3 regions of the Pannonibacter sp. Q-1 genome follow, and region 3 is predicted to be linked to each of the others. Evidence: riboswitches for the same ligand, from Rfam matches in the RefSeq annotation. Region 3 holds a riboswitch; each other region holds the start of a gene.
The links. Region 3 has a riboswitch for cobalamin ahead of ACVNHC_RS15440 (ABC transporter substrate-binding protein). Riboswitches for the same ligand answer to the same signal wherever they lie in the genome.
Positions count from the first base shown of each region.

Region 1: another riboswitch for cobalamin. It lies ahead of ACVNHC_RS18495 (DUF1636 family protein); the one in region 3 lies ahead of ACVNHC_RS15440 (ABC transporter substrate-binding protein).
Region 2: another riboswitch for cobalamin. It lies ahead of cobU (bifunctional adenosylcobinamide kinase/adenosylcobinamide-phosphate guanylyltransferase); the one in region 3 lies ahead of ACVNHC_RS15440 (ABC transporter substrate-binding protein).

Region 1 covers NZ_JBSXNB010000006.1:310,306-315,450, reverse strand. The annotation lists gene dmeF (CDF family Co(II)/Ni(II) efflux transporter DmeF) at 1-47, shown strand, start outside; gene ACVNHC_RS18510 (FecCD family ABC transporter permease) at 61-1,137, opposite strand; gene ACVNHC_RS18505 (ABC transporter substrate-binding protein) at 1,115-2,056, opposite strand; gene ACVNHC_RS18500 (ABC transporter ATP-binding protein) at 2,067-2,834, opposite strand; gene ACVNHC_RS18495 (DUF1636 family protein) at 2,831-3,283, opposite strand; cobalamin riboswitch at 3,319-3,535, opposite strand; gene preA (NAD-dependent dihydropyrimidine dehydrogenase subunit PreA) at 3,854-5,145, opposite strand, start outside.
Region 2 covers NZ_JBSXNB010000002.1:590,453-595,597, reverse strand. The annotation lists gene ACVNHC_RS06705 (ABC transporter substrate-binding protein) at 1-537, shown strand, start outside; gene fhuB (Fe(3+)-hydroxamate ABC transporter permease FhuB) at 534-2,492, shown strand; tRNA gene ACVNHC_RS06695 (tRNA-Asn) at 2,572-2,647, opposite strand; cobalamin riboswitch at 2,919-3,141, shown strand; gene cobU (bifunctional adenosylcobinamide kinase/adenosylcobinamide-phosphate guanylyltransferase) at 3,277-3,849, shown strand; gene cobW (cobalamin biosynthesis protein CobW) at 3,846-4,973, shown strand; gene cobN (cobaltochelatase subunit CobN) at 5,080-5,145, shown strand, end outside.
Region 3 covers NZ_JBSXNB010000005.1:110,340-115,484, forward strand. The annotation lists gene ACVNHC_RS15430 (ABC transporter ATP-binding protein) at 1-613, opposite strand, end outside; gene ACVNHC_RS15435 (FecCD family ABC transporter permease) at 610-1,635, opposite strand; gene ACVNHC_RS15440 (ABC transporter substrate-binding protein) at 1,635-2,660, opposite strand; cobalamin riboswitch at 2,911-3,156, opposite strand; gene ACVNHC_RS15445 (2,3-bisphosphoglycerate-dependent phosphoglycerate mutase) at 3,277-3,897, opposite strand; gene dapB (4-hydroxy-tetrahydrodipicolinate reductase) at 3,929-4,732, opposite strand; gene pnp (polyribonucleotide nucleotidyltransferase) at 5,005-5,145, opposite strand, start outside.

The sequences.
Region 1 (5,145 bases), on a different contig from region 3:
TCTCCCACATCACTGTTGAAGTCGAACGGGTGAGTGCCAACCCCTGACGTCCCTCACCTCTCACCTCTGCCGTGCCATCAGCCAGATGAAGAACAGGCCTCCGGCGAGGCCGGTGACGATGCCGATGGGCATGTCTTCCGGGGCCATGACCACGCGGGCGCAGATGTCCGCAAGGATCAGGAACAGGGCGCCTGCCAGTGCGGACAGCGGCAGGACGCGGGCATTGTCGCCGCCCGCCACCAGCCGCACCAGATGCGGCATCATCAGGCCGACGAAGCCGATGATGCCGGAGAAGGCGACCGACACACCGGTGATGAGCGCACCGGCGACAAACACCGACAGCCGCAGCCGGTTGACGGGGATGCCGAGCGTTGCTGCCGTCTCGTCTCCCAGCGTAATGGCGTTCAGTTGGCCCGCCTTCAGCCACAGCCAGATCCCGCAGGGCAGGAGCACGGCCAGCGGGTAGAGCAGGTGGCTCCACTGGGCAAGGCCCAGCCCGCCCAGCATCCAGAACACCACCGTATGGGTGGCCTTGGGGTCAGCCAGGAAGATCAGGATGTTGGCGCAGGCCATGATGACGAAGGACACGGCAACGCCTGCCAGCACCAGCCGATCGGGCGATCCGGCCCGCGTGATCCGCACCACGCAGAGCACGATGGCCGTTGCCCCCAGCGCACCGAAGAAGGCGAGCAGCGGCACGGTCAGCATTCCGAGAAACAGCCCGGTATGCAGCAGCGCCAGAATGGCGCCGAAGGCAGCGCCCGAAGAAATGCCGAGCAGGTGCGGGTCCGCCAGCTGGTTGCGGGTGACCGATTGCAGGGCGGCACCGGTCATGGCAAGGCCCGCGCCGACAAGGGCAGCCAGCAGCGCACGGGGAAAGCGCACATCCCAGACGATGGCCTCGCGCGCGGCGCTCCAGGTCTTCTCCACCGATCCGGGGAAGATCTTCGAAAGAAGGATACCTGCGACATCCGCGGGCGGCACGGCGACGGCACCCACGGCCAGGGCGGCAATCACCGCCGTGGCCAGAAGGGCAAAGCACAGGGCCGCGATGGCCAGCACCGGCCAGATTCTGGACCGGTGCCGGTCCGGTGCGCCTGTCAGCGCATCGGCCTCAGTTGCGTGCGAAACCGTCAACGAGCTTCTCCACGGCGCGGATGTTGCGGGGGCCGGGCGTTGCCTCGACATATTCCAGCACGACGAAGCGGCCATTCTTCACGGCGTCGATGCTGGCGAAGGCCGGGTTGGACTTCATGAAGGCGATCTTCTGTTCCGCAGTCACCTGCCCGTAGTTGACGATGACGACCACTTCCGGATTGCGCTCGATCACAGGCTCCCAGGCGACGGTGGCCCAGCTCTTGTCGAGATCATCCATGATGTTGTGCCCGCCTGCGGCCTCGATGAGGGCGGTGGGCATGGCGTAGCGGCCTGCGGTGAAGGGCGTGTCCTCGCCGCTGTCATAGACGAAGACGCGCAGCGGCTCCTTGCCCGGCTCCTTCACCCTGGCCGTCACTTCGGCAAGCTTTGCCTCGTAACCGGCGACCAGCGCCTTGGCCTTGTCCTCGACGCCGAAGATCGTCCCGAGGTTCAACAGATCGTTGTACATGTCGGCCATGGAGATCTTCTCCTTGGGGCCGATGTGGATGCAGCTTTCGGTCAGCTCATAGACCTTGATGCCGAAGGGGGCGAGGGTGTCCGGCGTCACTTCTCCGCCCACCTTCATGCCGTAGTTCCAGCCCGCGAAATAGAAGTCCGCCTCTGCACCCAGCAGCACTTCCTTGGTGGGGTATTTTTCGGCAAGTTCCGGCAGTTCCTTCACGCCTTCGCGCATTTCCGGGTCCAGCGTCTTCCAGCCGGACACGCCGGTGTAGCCGGCCATGTGATCCGTCAGGCCCAGCACCAGCATCATTTCGGTGAGGTTCACGTCATTGGAGACGGCGCGTGTGGGGGCAGCGTCAAAGGTGACATCGCGGTTGCAGCTTTTCACCGTCACCGGATAGGCGAAGGCGCTGGCGGTTGTGGCCAGAAGGGCGGCGAGAGCAAGGGCTATACGCATCGGTCAGATCTCACAAGTGAAAGGAAAAACGGGGGGAGTGGCCGGAGGTATCGATCCGCGAACGGACGGAGAAGGCCCCGGCGATATTGGCTTCGGTCAGCGCCGCTTCCGGCGTGTCCATGGCGAGCACGGTGCCGTTGGCGAGCAGCAGCACCCGGTCGGCATGTTCGGCGGCCAGCGTCAGGTCATGCAGGGTGGTGATCACCGTCAGCGGCAGGCCGCGTAAAAGCGCCATCAGCTCCAGCTGGTGGCGGATGTCGAGATGGTTCGTCGGCTCATCAAGGATGAGCAGGCGCGGTTCCTGCGCCAGCGCACGGGCCACCAGCACGCGCTGGCGCTCCCCGCCGGACAGCGTGCCGAAGGACCGTTCGCTCAGCGCCGTCAGATGCAGCCGGGCCAGGGCATGCTCCACCACCTCGCCGTCACGCGCTCCGGCCGAAGCCAGTCCGCGCTGATGCGGCAGGCGGCCGAGGCTGACGATCTGGCGCACGGTGAGGGCAAAATCCGTCGGCTGCTCCTGCAGCACCACGGCAATGCGGCGGGCCGTGTCACGGCTCGACATGGCCCACAGGCTCGTGCCTTCCAGCCGCACATCGCCGGTCTGCGGTTTGTGGAAGCGGTACAGCAGCCGCAGCAGCGACGACTTGCCCGCACCATTGGCACCGCAAATGGCCAGCATCTCACCCTGATTGACGGTGAAGCTGATCCCGGAGAGGAGGGCAGGGCGTCCGCGCGGCCCCCAGCCGAGAGTGTCAGCCTCGAAGAACGGCGCGCTCACGCGGCAGGCTCGAAGGCGGTTGTGCGGCCGGGTGCGGGAATGCGGGCCAGCGCCGTCTTCGCCATCCGGCCCGGACGCTCGGAGGCCTTGCTCCAGCCATCGGCAAGGCCGTGATACTGGCGGGCGAAAGCGGTGATATCCGGCACGTCGTCCAGCGTCAGGTTGCCGAACAGCCATCCGGTCTTGCCCGGCGACGTCAGTGCGACAGCGCAGGGCTGGCTGCAGGCGGCCATGCATTCAACGCCGGAAACGGCCCAATGCGTGTCCTGCCGCAGCGCAGCGGCAAGAGCGGTGCCAAGGCTCTGGCCGGGCCGTTCGCCGGTTTGCGTGTCACGGCAGGTGACGCAGATGGTGAGATGATGGGAGGGGGGTGCCCCTTCCTTGTCAGGAATCGCCTGCACGGGCGCAGGCACAGGTGTTCCGGCCAAGGCCGGTCCCTGAATGGTCATGGCTATGCTCCTTCCGGGACACCCCGCCCGGCGGTTTGAGGTCTGCTGTGATGGCAGGTCTCCTGACTTGCGGGTCGCCGCTTGCCCGGTCCTTCCCGTTCCTCGGTGGAACAGTGGATCACCCGGGGTCGCTCGCCGCCTACAGTTGCGGGGGCAGTCACGGACTTGGCGCCTGTTGGCTACACCGTACCGTGTTCCCTTTTCACCCGGCCAAGGCTTTGCCAGCCGGGAACCATCGCCGCAGATGATCAAAGCCGCCGTCCTTCCTGTCAAGCTCCATCGTCATAGATTCAGGATGGGTCTTCATACGGCGGCAGTGATATATGTAATAAGATAACATTACAACATGAGAGCTGCGACTGGATAAAAAAATCCCCGGCTGCCTATGCCGGCAGCCGGGGGAGTCGCCTCTCATCGAGCTGGGGTGGACGGTATCCCGGGGGCAGGGATGCCGCCAAAAGGCTGTGCCTTTACGCCAAGTCTTAAGATGCTGACGCATCAAGACTTGGAACGCTCAGGCGCCGCAGTGCTTGAACAGTTTCCGTTGAGCAAAGCTCTCCGGGGGCTTAATCACTCGGCGGCGATGCGGGCGCTGGGGTTGTTCGGATGTGTCGTCCAGTTGGCATAGTCCCCAGAGACGGAACGGCCCGTCCGTGGATCAACGGTTCCGGTGGCCATTGGTTCCATGGTGATGCAATTTTCCACCGGGCAGACCGAGACGCAGAGATTGCAGCCGACGCATTCTTCGTCGATCACTTCGAACTTGCGCACCCCGTCCACCATGCTGGTGATCGCCTGATGCGAGGTGTCCTCGCAGGCGATGTGGCAGCGGCCGCACTTGATGCAGAGGTCCTCGTCGATCTTCGCCTTGGCGATGTAGTTGAGGTTGAGGTAGCGCCAGTCGGTGACATTGGGCACCGCGCGGCCGGAGAAGTCCGATATCCGCTCGTAGCCGGCCTCGCCCATCCAGTCCTTCAGGCCCTCGATCATCTCCTCGACGATCTTGAAGCCATAGGTCATGGCGGCGGTACAGACCTGCACGTTGCCGGCACCCAGCGCAATGAACTCCGCCGCATCGCGCCATGTGGTAACCCCGCCGATGCCGGAAATGGGCAGGCCATAGGTTTCCGGATCGCGGGCGATTTCCGCCACCATGTTGAGGGCAATCGGCTTCACCGCCGGGCCGCAATAGCCCCCGTGGGAGCCCTTGCCGTCAATCGTCGGCGTTGGTGCCATGCGGTCGAGATCGACACCCACGATGGAGTTGATGGTGTTGATCAGCGACACCGCATCCGCTCCGCCGCGCTTGGCGGCCTGTGCGGGCTTGCGCACATCGGTGATGTTGGGCGTCAGCTTGACGATCACCGGCATGCGGGTGTGCTTCTTGGCCCAGCGGGTGACCATCTCGATATATTCCGGCACCTGGCCGACCGCCGAGCCCATGCCGCGCTCGCTCATGCCATGCGGGCAGCCGAAGTTCAGCTCCACGCCATCGGCCTCTGTTTCTTCCACGCGCTTGAGGATCGCGGCCCAGTTGGGTTCCTCGCAGGGCACCATCAGGGACACGACAAGGGCGCGGTCCTTCCAGTCGCGCTTGACGCGCTTGATTTCCTGCAGGTTCACCTCAAGCGGCCTGTCAGTGATCAGCTCGATGTTGTTGAGGCCGATGAGCTGGCGGTCCTTGCCGTGAATGGCGCCATAGCGCGGGCCGTTGACGTTGACCACATTCGGGTCCTCGCCCAGCGTCTTCCACACGACGCCGCCCCAGCCCGCCTTGTAGGCGCGCACCACGTTGTATTCCTTGTCCGTCGGCGGCGCAGAGGCGAGCCAGAACGGGTTGGGCGACTTGATGCCGACGAAAT
Region 2 (5,145 bases), on a different contig from region 3:
GTGGCGCCCGTGCTGTCCCTGCCGCTTTACACGCCGGAGCGCCAGCCGCTGAAACGGGCTGAAGAGGGACTTGAGGCGATTGCCGCCCGCCTGCAGCTTCAGGAAGCGGGGCGCGCCTATCTGGAACAGGCCGAGTTCCAGTTCACAGCCTTGCGGAACGAGCTTCAGTCCTATGATGGCCGCCCTCTGCTGATCCTGAAATTCGCCAGTGACCGGCTCGCCGATATCTACGGCCCCGGCAGTCTCTTTCATGACGTGCTGGGCCGTCTCGGCCTGCCATCCGCCTGGCAGCACAGCGGCAGTCATTGGGGCTTCTCGACCGCAGGCCTCGACGCGATTGCCGCCAACCCGGAAGCACGCATCGTCATCATCGAGCCTGGTCCGCCGGAAGCGCTCGCCGCCAGCGGGTTGTGGCGGGCCATCCCGGCGGTGCGGGCAGGGCGCGTTGTCAGCATTCCACCGGTCTGGGTCTTCGGAGCTTTGCCGTCCGCCCTGCGTTTTGCCGGTATTGTCACCAAGGCCCTGCAGACCTCATGACGCTTCGTCTTCCCTTGCTTCTTGCGGCGCTGCTGGTGCCTGCCGCCGTCCTGACCCTTTTGTCCTACAGCGCCCATGTGCCCCTGTCTGCGCTGGGCGCGGCGCTGCTTGATCCGGACCCGGCTGTCTTCGGGGAAATCTATCTGCATTATGCGCTGCTGCCGCGCCTTGCTGTGGCGGTGCTGGCCGGGGCCGCCCTGGCGCTGGCGGGAGTGGTGTTTCAGCAGGTACTGAAGAACCCGCTGGCGGAACCGGCAACCCTTGGTCTTCTTTCCGGTGCACAGCTTGGCATCATGGCGGCAACGCTGCTCGTGCCCGCACTCGCCATGTGGCAGCGCGAGGCGGCGGGGCTGGCGGGCGGCTTTGCTGCACTGGCGCTGGTGGGGATGCTTGCCTCCCGGCACGGTTTTTCGCCGGTGACCCTGCTCTTGTGCGGCATGATCGTCAGCTTCTTTGCCGGATCGGCTTCCGTTGTGCTGGCCCTGTTCCAGCATGAATACCTGCGCTCGGTCTTCATCTGGGCCAGCGGCTCGCTGGTGCAGAATGATTTTTCCGATGCCTCGGCCCTGTCCGTCAGGCTTGCGGTCTGCGTACCGCTGCTGGCGCTGCTGCTCAGGCCGCTGACGGTTGCCGGGCTCGATGATGCCAGCGCCCGCAGCCTGGGCCTCTCCATCCGCACGATCCGGCTTGTTGCCCTGTCGCTGGCCTGCTGTCTCTCCGCGCTGGTGGTGGTGCGGGTAGGCGTGATTGCCTTCGTTGGCCTTGCCGCGCCGCATCTGGCGGCACTTGCCGGTGTCCGGAGTTTTGCCGGGCGTTTTGTCTCTGCGCCCATCATCGGCGCGGCGCTGCTGCTGCTTGCCGACAGCATGGTGCTGGCGCTGTCCGGCATGATTGCCGAAGTGCCCACGGGAACAGCCACGGCGATGGCCGGAGCCGTTCTGCTGCTGGTGCTCCTGCGCCGCATGCCTGCGAGCACCCGCATCGGCGGTTCACACATGCCGGCGCCATCCGTTCCGGCCGCCAGCCGTCAGCGCCTCGTCCTGCTGCTGGCTCTGGCCTGTCTTGCCGCGCTCACGGTCTTTTCCCTCACCAGCCAGCTGCATCCGGGCGCCCTGTCAGCCGGAGAGATGGTGGCAGGGCGCTGGCCGCGGGTGCTGGCATCTGCTGCCGCCGGGGCCATGCTGGCGCTGGCAGGCGGGCTCATTCAGGCGATGACCGGCAATCCGCTCGCCAGTCCCGAGGGGCTGGGCGTCAGTTCCGGGGCAGGGCTCGGCATCACCGGGGTGCTGCTTTTGACCGGCTCCTTCTCTCCGCTCCTGCTGCTGGGGGGCGGAGCGGGCGGGGCGGTGCTCGCCTTCCTCTTCGTGCTGGCCATCACCCGCAAGTCCGGCCACGCACCGGGGCCGGTGCTGCTGGCCGGGATTGCCATCGGCACGTTTGCCGCCGCGCTCATATCCTTCATTCTGGCCAGCGGTGATCCGCGCGCGGTCTTCGTGCTGGCCTGGTCCATGGGGCCGACCTACCGCGCCGCCGGACTGACGGCCCTTGCCGCTTCCGGCATCCTGCTCGTTGTGCTGCTGGTGCTGCCGCTGATGGGGCGTTGGCTCGACATTCTGCCGCTGGGCGACACAACAGCCCGCGCGCTGGGCCTTTCGCCCCGCCGCTCGCGCACCGTGCTTCTGGCGTTCTCGGCCCTGCTGACGGCCGCCGCAACGCTGATCACCGGCCCGTTGAGCTTCATCGGCCTGATCGCGCCCCATATTGCGGCCTCTGTGGCGCCGGGGCGTGCGCTGCTGCGGATCGTCTGTGCTACAGCGATCGGCGCAGCGCTGATGGTCAGCGCCGACTGGCTGGGCCGCACGCTCGATTTTCCCTACGAGATCCCCGCCGGCATCCTCGCCTCCTTCATCGGCGGGCCGTATTTCCTCTGGCTGCTCCACCGCAAGCCCGCGTGAGGCGCAGTCTGCCGCACAAACGCAAAAAGCCTTGCCGTTGCTGGCAAGCCTTGGATTTTATCCAGGGAAGAGAAAAGGTTGGCTCCGCGAGCAGGACTCGAACCTGCGACCATTCGATTAACAGTCGAACGCTCTACCAACTGAGCTATCGCGGATCACCAGAAGGGCAGTGCCCTTTGCGGTGGCGGCTGTGTGCGCCGCCGTCGGTGAGAGGCGTATAACAAAGGCCTTGAGCATTTGCCAAGCCCTTTCTTCAAGAAAGTTTTCCACAGGGGCGGCTTTGGCGGAAATCTGCGGTCTTTCAACGGCTTGGGCCAGTGGATAACCCATCCGTGCCGGTGCTTGCACCCATTGCCCGGGATAAGGGGGCGGCGATTGCGCCGCAGAGGTGCCCAAAGGGCGTCCTTGCTGAGGTGCCGCCAAGCCGTTACAAGGAGAGGATCAGGTTCCCCGGCGGGCCAAGCCCAAGGGGATGAAACGGGAATGCGGTGCGGAGCGACTCAATCCGGGGCTCCAAAGCCGCAGCTGCCCCCGCAACTGTCAGCGGAGAATCTTGCCGCCTCATGCCACTGCAAGGAAGTCCTTGCGGGAAGGCGCGGCAAGGTGAAGACCCGCGAGCCAGGAGACCGGCCTGATGTGGTGCAACCCCAAGGCCGCCGGGTGGGCGGACCGGAGGACCTGACATGATTTCTACTCCCCCAGACCGGGCGGATGGCAGGGCGCATTGCGCCCGCGCGTCCGCAAGAGAGCCCGACGCTGCCATGCCGCAAGCCAGCCGTTGACCATGGCGCAGGCTGAAGGGCTGGGGGCCGCATCTTCCGTTCTGGTGACGGGGGGCGCACGCTCCGGCAAAAGCAGATATGCAGAGCAGCTGATCCTCGGAAGCGGGCTTGAGCCTGTCTATGTGGCGACATCCGCCGCATGGGACGGGGAAATGGAAGCCCGCATCGGCCTGCACCGCGCCCGCCGCGGGGCGGACTGGCGCACCATCGAGGATAAGGGCGGCATCGGCGCGGATCTGACGGACGTGCTCCGGCGCGAAGCCCTGCCCGGACGGGCGGTGCTGGTCGATTGCCTGACGCTCTGGCTCACCAATCTGATGATGGCCGGGGCAGACCTTGCTGCCGCCACGCAGGCGCTTTGCGCGCTTGTGCCCAATCTGCCTGCGCCTGTTGTTTTCGTTTCGAATGAAGTGGGCCTCGGCATCGTGCCGGACAACGCCATGGCGCGTCAGTTCCGCGATGCGCAGGGCCGTCTCAATCAGGAGCTTGCTGCCGTCTGCACCCGGGTGGTCTTCGTGGCCGCCGGTCTGCCGCTCGTGCTCAAGCCTTCCTCCCAACCGGATATCTCCCTATGACCGATTTTCAGACCCCTGCCGTGGCCAAGATCCCGGCCACCATCATCACCGGCTTTCTGGGCGCGGGCAAGACGACCCTCATCCGCAATCTCCTGACCAACGCGGGGGGGCGGCGTATTGCGCTGATCGTCAACGAGTTCGGCGACATGGGTTTTGACGGCTCGCTGCTGGATGGCTGCGCCGACCCTTCCTGCTCTGCCGATGATGTGGTGGAGCTGACCAACGGCTGCATCTGCTGCACCGTGGCCGATGATTTCCTGCCTGCGATGGAAATGCTGCTGGCACGCGAGACGCCGCCGGATCACATCGTCATCGAGACCTCGGGCCTCGCGCTGCCCCAGCCGCTGGTGCGGGCCTTCACCTGGCCCAGCGTCAAGACGCGGGTGACGGTGGATGGTGTTGTCACCGTGCTGGATGCGGCAGCTCTCGCCGAAGGGCGGATCGTGCTGGACGAGGAAGCCCTTGCCGCGCAGCGCACTGCCGACGAAACGCTGGATCATGACAATCCGGTTGAAGAGCTTTTCCACGATCAGCTCGCCTGCGCCGATCTGGTGGTGCTGAACAAGGCTGATCTGGTGGATGACCACGCATTGGAGCATATCCGTGAGCATATCGCCGAAGATGTCCGCGCCGGGGTGGAGATCATTGCCGCTGAAAAGGGCTCGCTGCCCATCGACGTGCTGCTGGGCCGCTCCTCTGCTGCCGAGGATGATCTGGCTGCCCGCCGTGCGCATCATCACCACCATCATGATGATGACCACGATCACGATGATGACCATGACCATGACCATGACCATGACCATGACCATGATGATCATGATCACCATCACGACGACTTCGAGAGCTACGTGGTCACAGCGCCCGAGTTTGCCTCGCTGAAGGACGTTGAGGCGGTGGTGAAGCAGGCGATGGCGCTGAAGGGCGTGCTGCGCATCAAGGGCGCGGTGACGGTCTCCGGCAAGGCCGCGCCTGCGCTGGTGCAGGCGGTTGGGCCGCGTGTCGAGGCCTGGTTTGCCGCTGGCGCCAAGGCGCCCGGCAAGCTGGTGGTGATCGGCCTCAAGGGGCTGGATCTCGCCGCCGTCACGGACGCACTCGCTTCCCTGCAGGCAGGCCGCGCGGCCTGATCCTTCGCGGTGTGGACCCCCGCCGCCCCGCTCCTGACGCATCAAGCGCAAGGGGCGGGACGCGGGGACAGGCACACCCAGTCTGAGCCTATTGAAGGCGTGCCAGATGCATATCCTCGCAAGTCAAACCCGGCGAATTGATGACGGCGGCGATGCCGTGGACCTCGCGCAG
Region 3 (5,145 bases):
GCCGGTCGCAGAACATGGCCGCGTGATTGAGGTCATGCAGCGCGGCAATGACGCTGAGCCTCTGCGAGCTGACAAGATCCAGCAGGCCGATCTGGTGCTCGATGTCGAGGTGATTGGTGGGTTCATCCAGGATGAGGACCGCCGGCTGCTGTGCCAGGGCACGGGCGATCTGCAGCCGCTGCTTTTCCCCGCAGGAGAGGGTCAGCCATTCCCGTGTCTCGAAATCCTGCATGCCGGCCGACGCGATTGCGTCCGAGACGATGGCATCGTCCTCGCCGGACCATTGCCGCAGAATGCTGAGATGCGGGGTGCGGCCAAGCTCCACGACCTGGCGCGCGGTCAGCCGCTCGGTGGTCTCCGCATGCTGCTCGACCACGGCAATCCGGCGCGCAATGTCACGCCGGGACAAATCCGTCATGGGCGTGCCCATGACGGTCACATGTCCGGACGCGGGCTTGCGCAGCCCCGCGAGCATGGACAGAAGGGTCGATTTCCCCGAGCCGTTCGGTCCGGCAATGCCCAGAAACTCGCCTTCTGCGAGATCAAGGCTGACCTTGTCGTTGATGAGGCGGCCTTGCGCGCGCCATGTCAGGTCATGAGCTGTCAGCATCATCGTGTCACTGGCCTGTGGATCAGGAGAAGGGCAAAGGCAGGCGCTCCGGCAAGGGCGGTCATCACGCCGATGGGCAGCACCTGACCGGGGATCAGGATTCGCGACAGAATGTCGGCAAAGATCATGAACACCGCACCGAGCCAGGCCGAAACCGGCAGCAGCAGCCCATGCCGGACGCCAACCAGAAGCCGGGCGGCATGGGGAATGACCAGTCCGACGAAGCCGATCGACCCGGCTATGCTGACCATGACGGCGGTCATGATGGCCGCCGTGGCGATCAGGATTATGTAGACCCGGCGCACAGGAACCCCGGCAGATGCGGCGGCGTTGGTTCCGAAGGCAAAGGCGTCCAGATGCCTTGCATGAAGCAGGCAGACGAGGAAACCGGCCAGGGCCACCGGCACGGCCAGCCCGGCATCCGGCCAGCGCACGCCCGAAAGATTGCCGAGCAGCCAGAACATGATGCCGCGTGCCTGATCGGCCGTCGCCGACTTGGTGACGATGAAGGATGTGACCGCGTTGAAAAGCTGCGAACAGGCGATACCAGCCAGAATCACGGCGGCACTGCTGCGCCCGGCGAGGACGGCCAGCAGGCTGACCAGGCCGAAGGCCGTGAGCGCACCGGCAAAGGCCCCGAGGGGAAGGGACAGCAGCCCGCCCCCGAGCCCGAGAATGGCAACACTGACCGCACCGGTGGAGGCTCCCGCCGAGATGCCAAGGATGTAGGGGTCGGCCAGGGCATTGCGCAGCAGCGACTGGAGGATTGCCCCGCACAAGGCCAGGGATGCCCCGCAGGCCGCAGCAGCCACGGCACGGGCGACCCGGTAGTTCCAGATCACCCCTTCGTCGATCGGGTCAAGGACATAGCCGGCTGCCCAGAGCCGGTTGGCGGCCGTCTGGAAGACGGTATCAACCGGGATGGAGGTCTCGCCAATGGCAGCCCCGGCGGCAAGAGCTGCAATGAGAGAGACGGTGCCAAGCGCACCGCCTCCCCATTTTCCGGCGTGGAAAGGAAGCGTCATCACTTGGCGAGGCCGAAGCCAGCCAGCGCATCGGCCAGCACTTCCATGCCTTCGATGGTGCGGATCGTCGGGTTCATGGCCTGCGCATCCATGACGATGATCCGTCCTTCCTTGACCGCAGGCATCAGGCTGGTGACCGGATCCTCCTTGAGGAACTTCTGCTTCAGCTCCACGTCATCGGCGGGGAACCGGCGGCGGTCCATCTTGCCGGCGACGATCACCGTGGGGTTGGACCGGGCAATCGTCTCCCAGCCGGCGGTCGGCCACTCTTCGTCGCTCTCGATTACATTCTTCAGGCCGAGGCTCGCGGTCATATAGCCGGGTGCGCCCTTCTGGCCCGCCACGTAAGGGTCGATCGCCAGATCGGCACTCGAGAACCAGAAGACCGCCGAGACTTCGCCATTGACGGCTCCGATCTTCCGGCGTGCGGCCTCCTCCCGCTCCTTCAGCTCTGCGATCAGGGCAGCGCCCCTGTCCTCGACATCGAAGATGCGGGCGAGGTCATCGATCTCCTGGTAGATCAGGTCCATGGAGAAGCTGGCCTTGCGCAGCCCGTCATCACCGGCAGAATTGTCCTTGCCGGTGCAATCGGCCGGAGAGGTGTAGACGGTGATCCCCAGTTCCTCGAACTGTTCCACAGTGGCAACGACGCCCTGCGGGCCGATCTGCCACTGAAACTGGGTGGTCACCAGCTCCGGCCGGGCTCCCGTCACGCTTTCAAAGCTCGGCGCATTGTCTGCAAGGCGCGGCACCATGGCGTTGACCTCCTCATAGCCCTCAATAACCGGGCCGATCCAAAGGGCTGTCCCGGTGATCTTGTCCGCCTGTCCCAGCAGATAGAGAATCTCGGTGGTGCTCTGACCCACGGAGACGGTCCGCTCCGGTGCCTTGGTGAAGGTCAGTTCCTTGCCGCAGTTCTCCAGCGTCAGCGGATACTGGGTCTTTCCGGCGTGAGCGGCGCCAGGCAGGGCGAAAGATGCGCAGGCAGCAAGGCCTGCGGCGGCAGCAAAATTGCGCAGAAGCACGGGAGGTTTCCTTCCTTTGGGCAGATGTCATGTCAAGGCGCCGCAATGCGGGTGCATCACGCCTTGAAATGCTCAAGCTCCGCGCGGACCAGACAGCAGTCCGCTGAAGCGGCTGGAGCCAGCGCAGGACCGGGAAGGCAGGGAAGCGCATGCCCCCCGGAGGAAAGGGCAGCAAAACGTCTTGCAGGCCCGAAGGCCTGAGGCTGGAATACCGTCATTTTGATCCTCCTTGAGCATCCCCGCTCAAGCATCTGGATTTCACATGACGGCAGGTCTCCTGGCTCACAGATCTCAGGCTGGTCATTTGCCTTCCCGCACCAGTTGAGGACTGGCGCAGTGACCCGGCGCTTCCGAGGAAGCGCCGCAAGAATGACCGGCATCTGCTTACAGTTGCGGGGGCAGCCACGGATTTGGCCCCTGATTGGGTCGTCCGTACCGTGTTCCCTTTTAATCCCGGCAGCTCTCACTGCCAGAAACCGTCGCAGAAGTAGTATTTTCCGGAAGGCGAACCGTCAAGCTGCAGCTGTGCGGCGGTGCCAACAAAAAAGGCGCCCTTGCTGGGGCGCCTTTCCGGATGTGCTCTGCGGCAGGCCAGTGGCCGGCGCCGCTCTGAGGATCAGTCTGCCAGATCCTCGACGCTGACCACCTGGCCGTCTTCATCCAGACGGTAGACGACCGGTGCGCCGGTGCCGAGTTCGCGCTTGAGGATCTGTTCCGGCGTCAGCTTTTCCAGTTCCATGATCAGCGCGCGCAGGGAGTTGCCGTGGGCGGCAACGATGACGCGGGTGCCTTCCATGACGCGCGGCAGGATTTCGGCGCGGTAATAGGGCAGAACGCGCTCGGCCGTCATCTTCAGGCTCTCGCCGCCCGGAGGGGGCACGTCGAAGGAGCGGCGCCAGATGTGCACCTGCTCCTCGCCGAACTTCTCGCGGGCTTCATCCTTGTTCATGCCGGTGATGTCGCCATAGTCGCGCTCGTTCAGGGCCTGATCGCGGATCGTCTCCAGACCGTCCTGGCCGAGTTCGGCAAGGATGAGCTTCAGCGTGTGCTGCGCGCGGGTCAGGTCCGAGGTGAAGGCGACGTCGAACTTCAGCTTCATGTCGCGCAGCTTGCCGCCGGCGGCCTTGGCTTCACCGATGCCCTGTTCGGTCAGGTCCGGGTCCCTCCAGCCGGTGAAGAGGTTCTTGAGGTTCCATTCGCTCTGGCCGTGGCGGACGAGCACCAAGAGACGTTCCATGCACCGATCTCCTTGAATTTCTGAAGGTCTGTCAGTCGTTGAGGCCGAGCACGTCGGCCATGGAGTAAAGGCCCGGCTTGCGGTCGCGCGCCCACAGGGCCGCCCTGACTGCACCACGGGCAAAGATCTGGCGGTCTTCCGCCTTGTGGGTCAGTTCGACCCGCTCGCCCTCACCGGCGAGGATGACGGTGTGGTCGCCGACGACAGAACCGCCGCGCAGGGTGGCAAAGCCGATGGTACCGGCCTCACGCGGGCCGGTATGGCCGTCGCGCACCCGCACCGAATGCTCCGCCAGGCCTATGCCGCGCCCTTCGGCTGCAGCCTCGCCCAGCAGCAGCGCTGTGCCGGAGGGGGCATCCACCTTGTGGCGGTGGTGCATCTCGACGATTTCCAGATCGTAATCGGGGCCAAGGGCCGCAGCGGCCTTCTTCACCAGCGCCGCCAGCAGGTTGACACCAAGGCTCATGTTGCCGGACTTGACGAGCCGGGCATGGCGGGCGGCAGCCTCCAGCTTCGGCAGGTCTTCATCCGTCCAGCCGGTGGTGCCGATGACATGCACGATGCGCGCCTGGGCGGCGAGTTCGGCAAAATGCAGGCTGGCCTTGGGAGCGGTGAAATCCAGCACGCCTTCGGCAGCGGCAAAGGCGGTCAGCGGATCATCCGTGATCCTGACGCCGAGGGGCCCGAGACCGGCAAGCTCGCCAGCGTCCTTGCCGAGGGCCGGTGAGCCTTCCCGTTCGATGGCGGCAGCAAGCACGCTGCCTTCCATGGCGGTGATGGCGCGCACAAGGGCCTGGCCCATCCGGCCGGCAGCCCCGACGACGACAAGACGCATCTGGCTCATGTGTGTTCCTGAATTTGTTTCCGGCCCGATATATCAGGCGGGAGGGGCGCGCGAAAGGGCTTGTGGCGGTGAAGCTGTGTGCCCGGGCCACGTGTATTCGTGCCCGGGGTGCCTTGTCCGCATACGCGGGAGGGACGCGAGAGTGCCGCAGGCTGCAAGGGACGCAGCGGCAGCGCAGGTCAAACCTGCCTGGCGCCGCCGGGCAAAAGAAAAGACCCGGGCTTGCGGCCCGGGTCCCATGTCTTTCAGGATGTGAAAGCGGATTATTCCGCTTCCTTTTCCTTCTCGATTTCCTTGCCGGTTGCCTGATCGACAACCTTCATGGACAGGCGGACCTTGCCGCGCTCGTCGAAGCCCATGAGCTTGACCCACACCTTGTCGCCTTCCTTGATCACGTCGGTGAC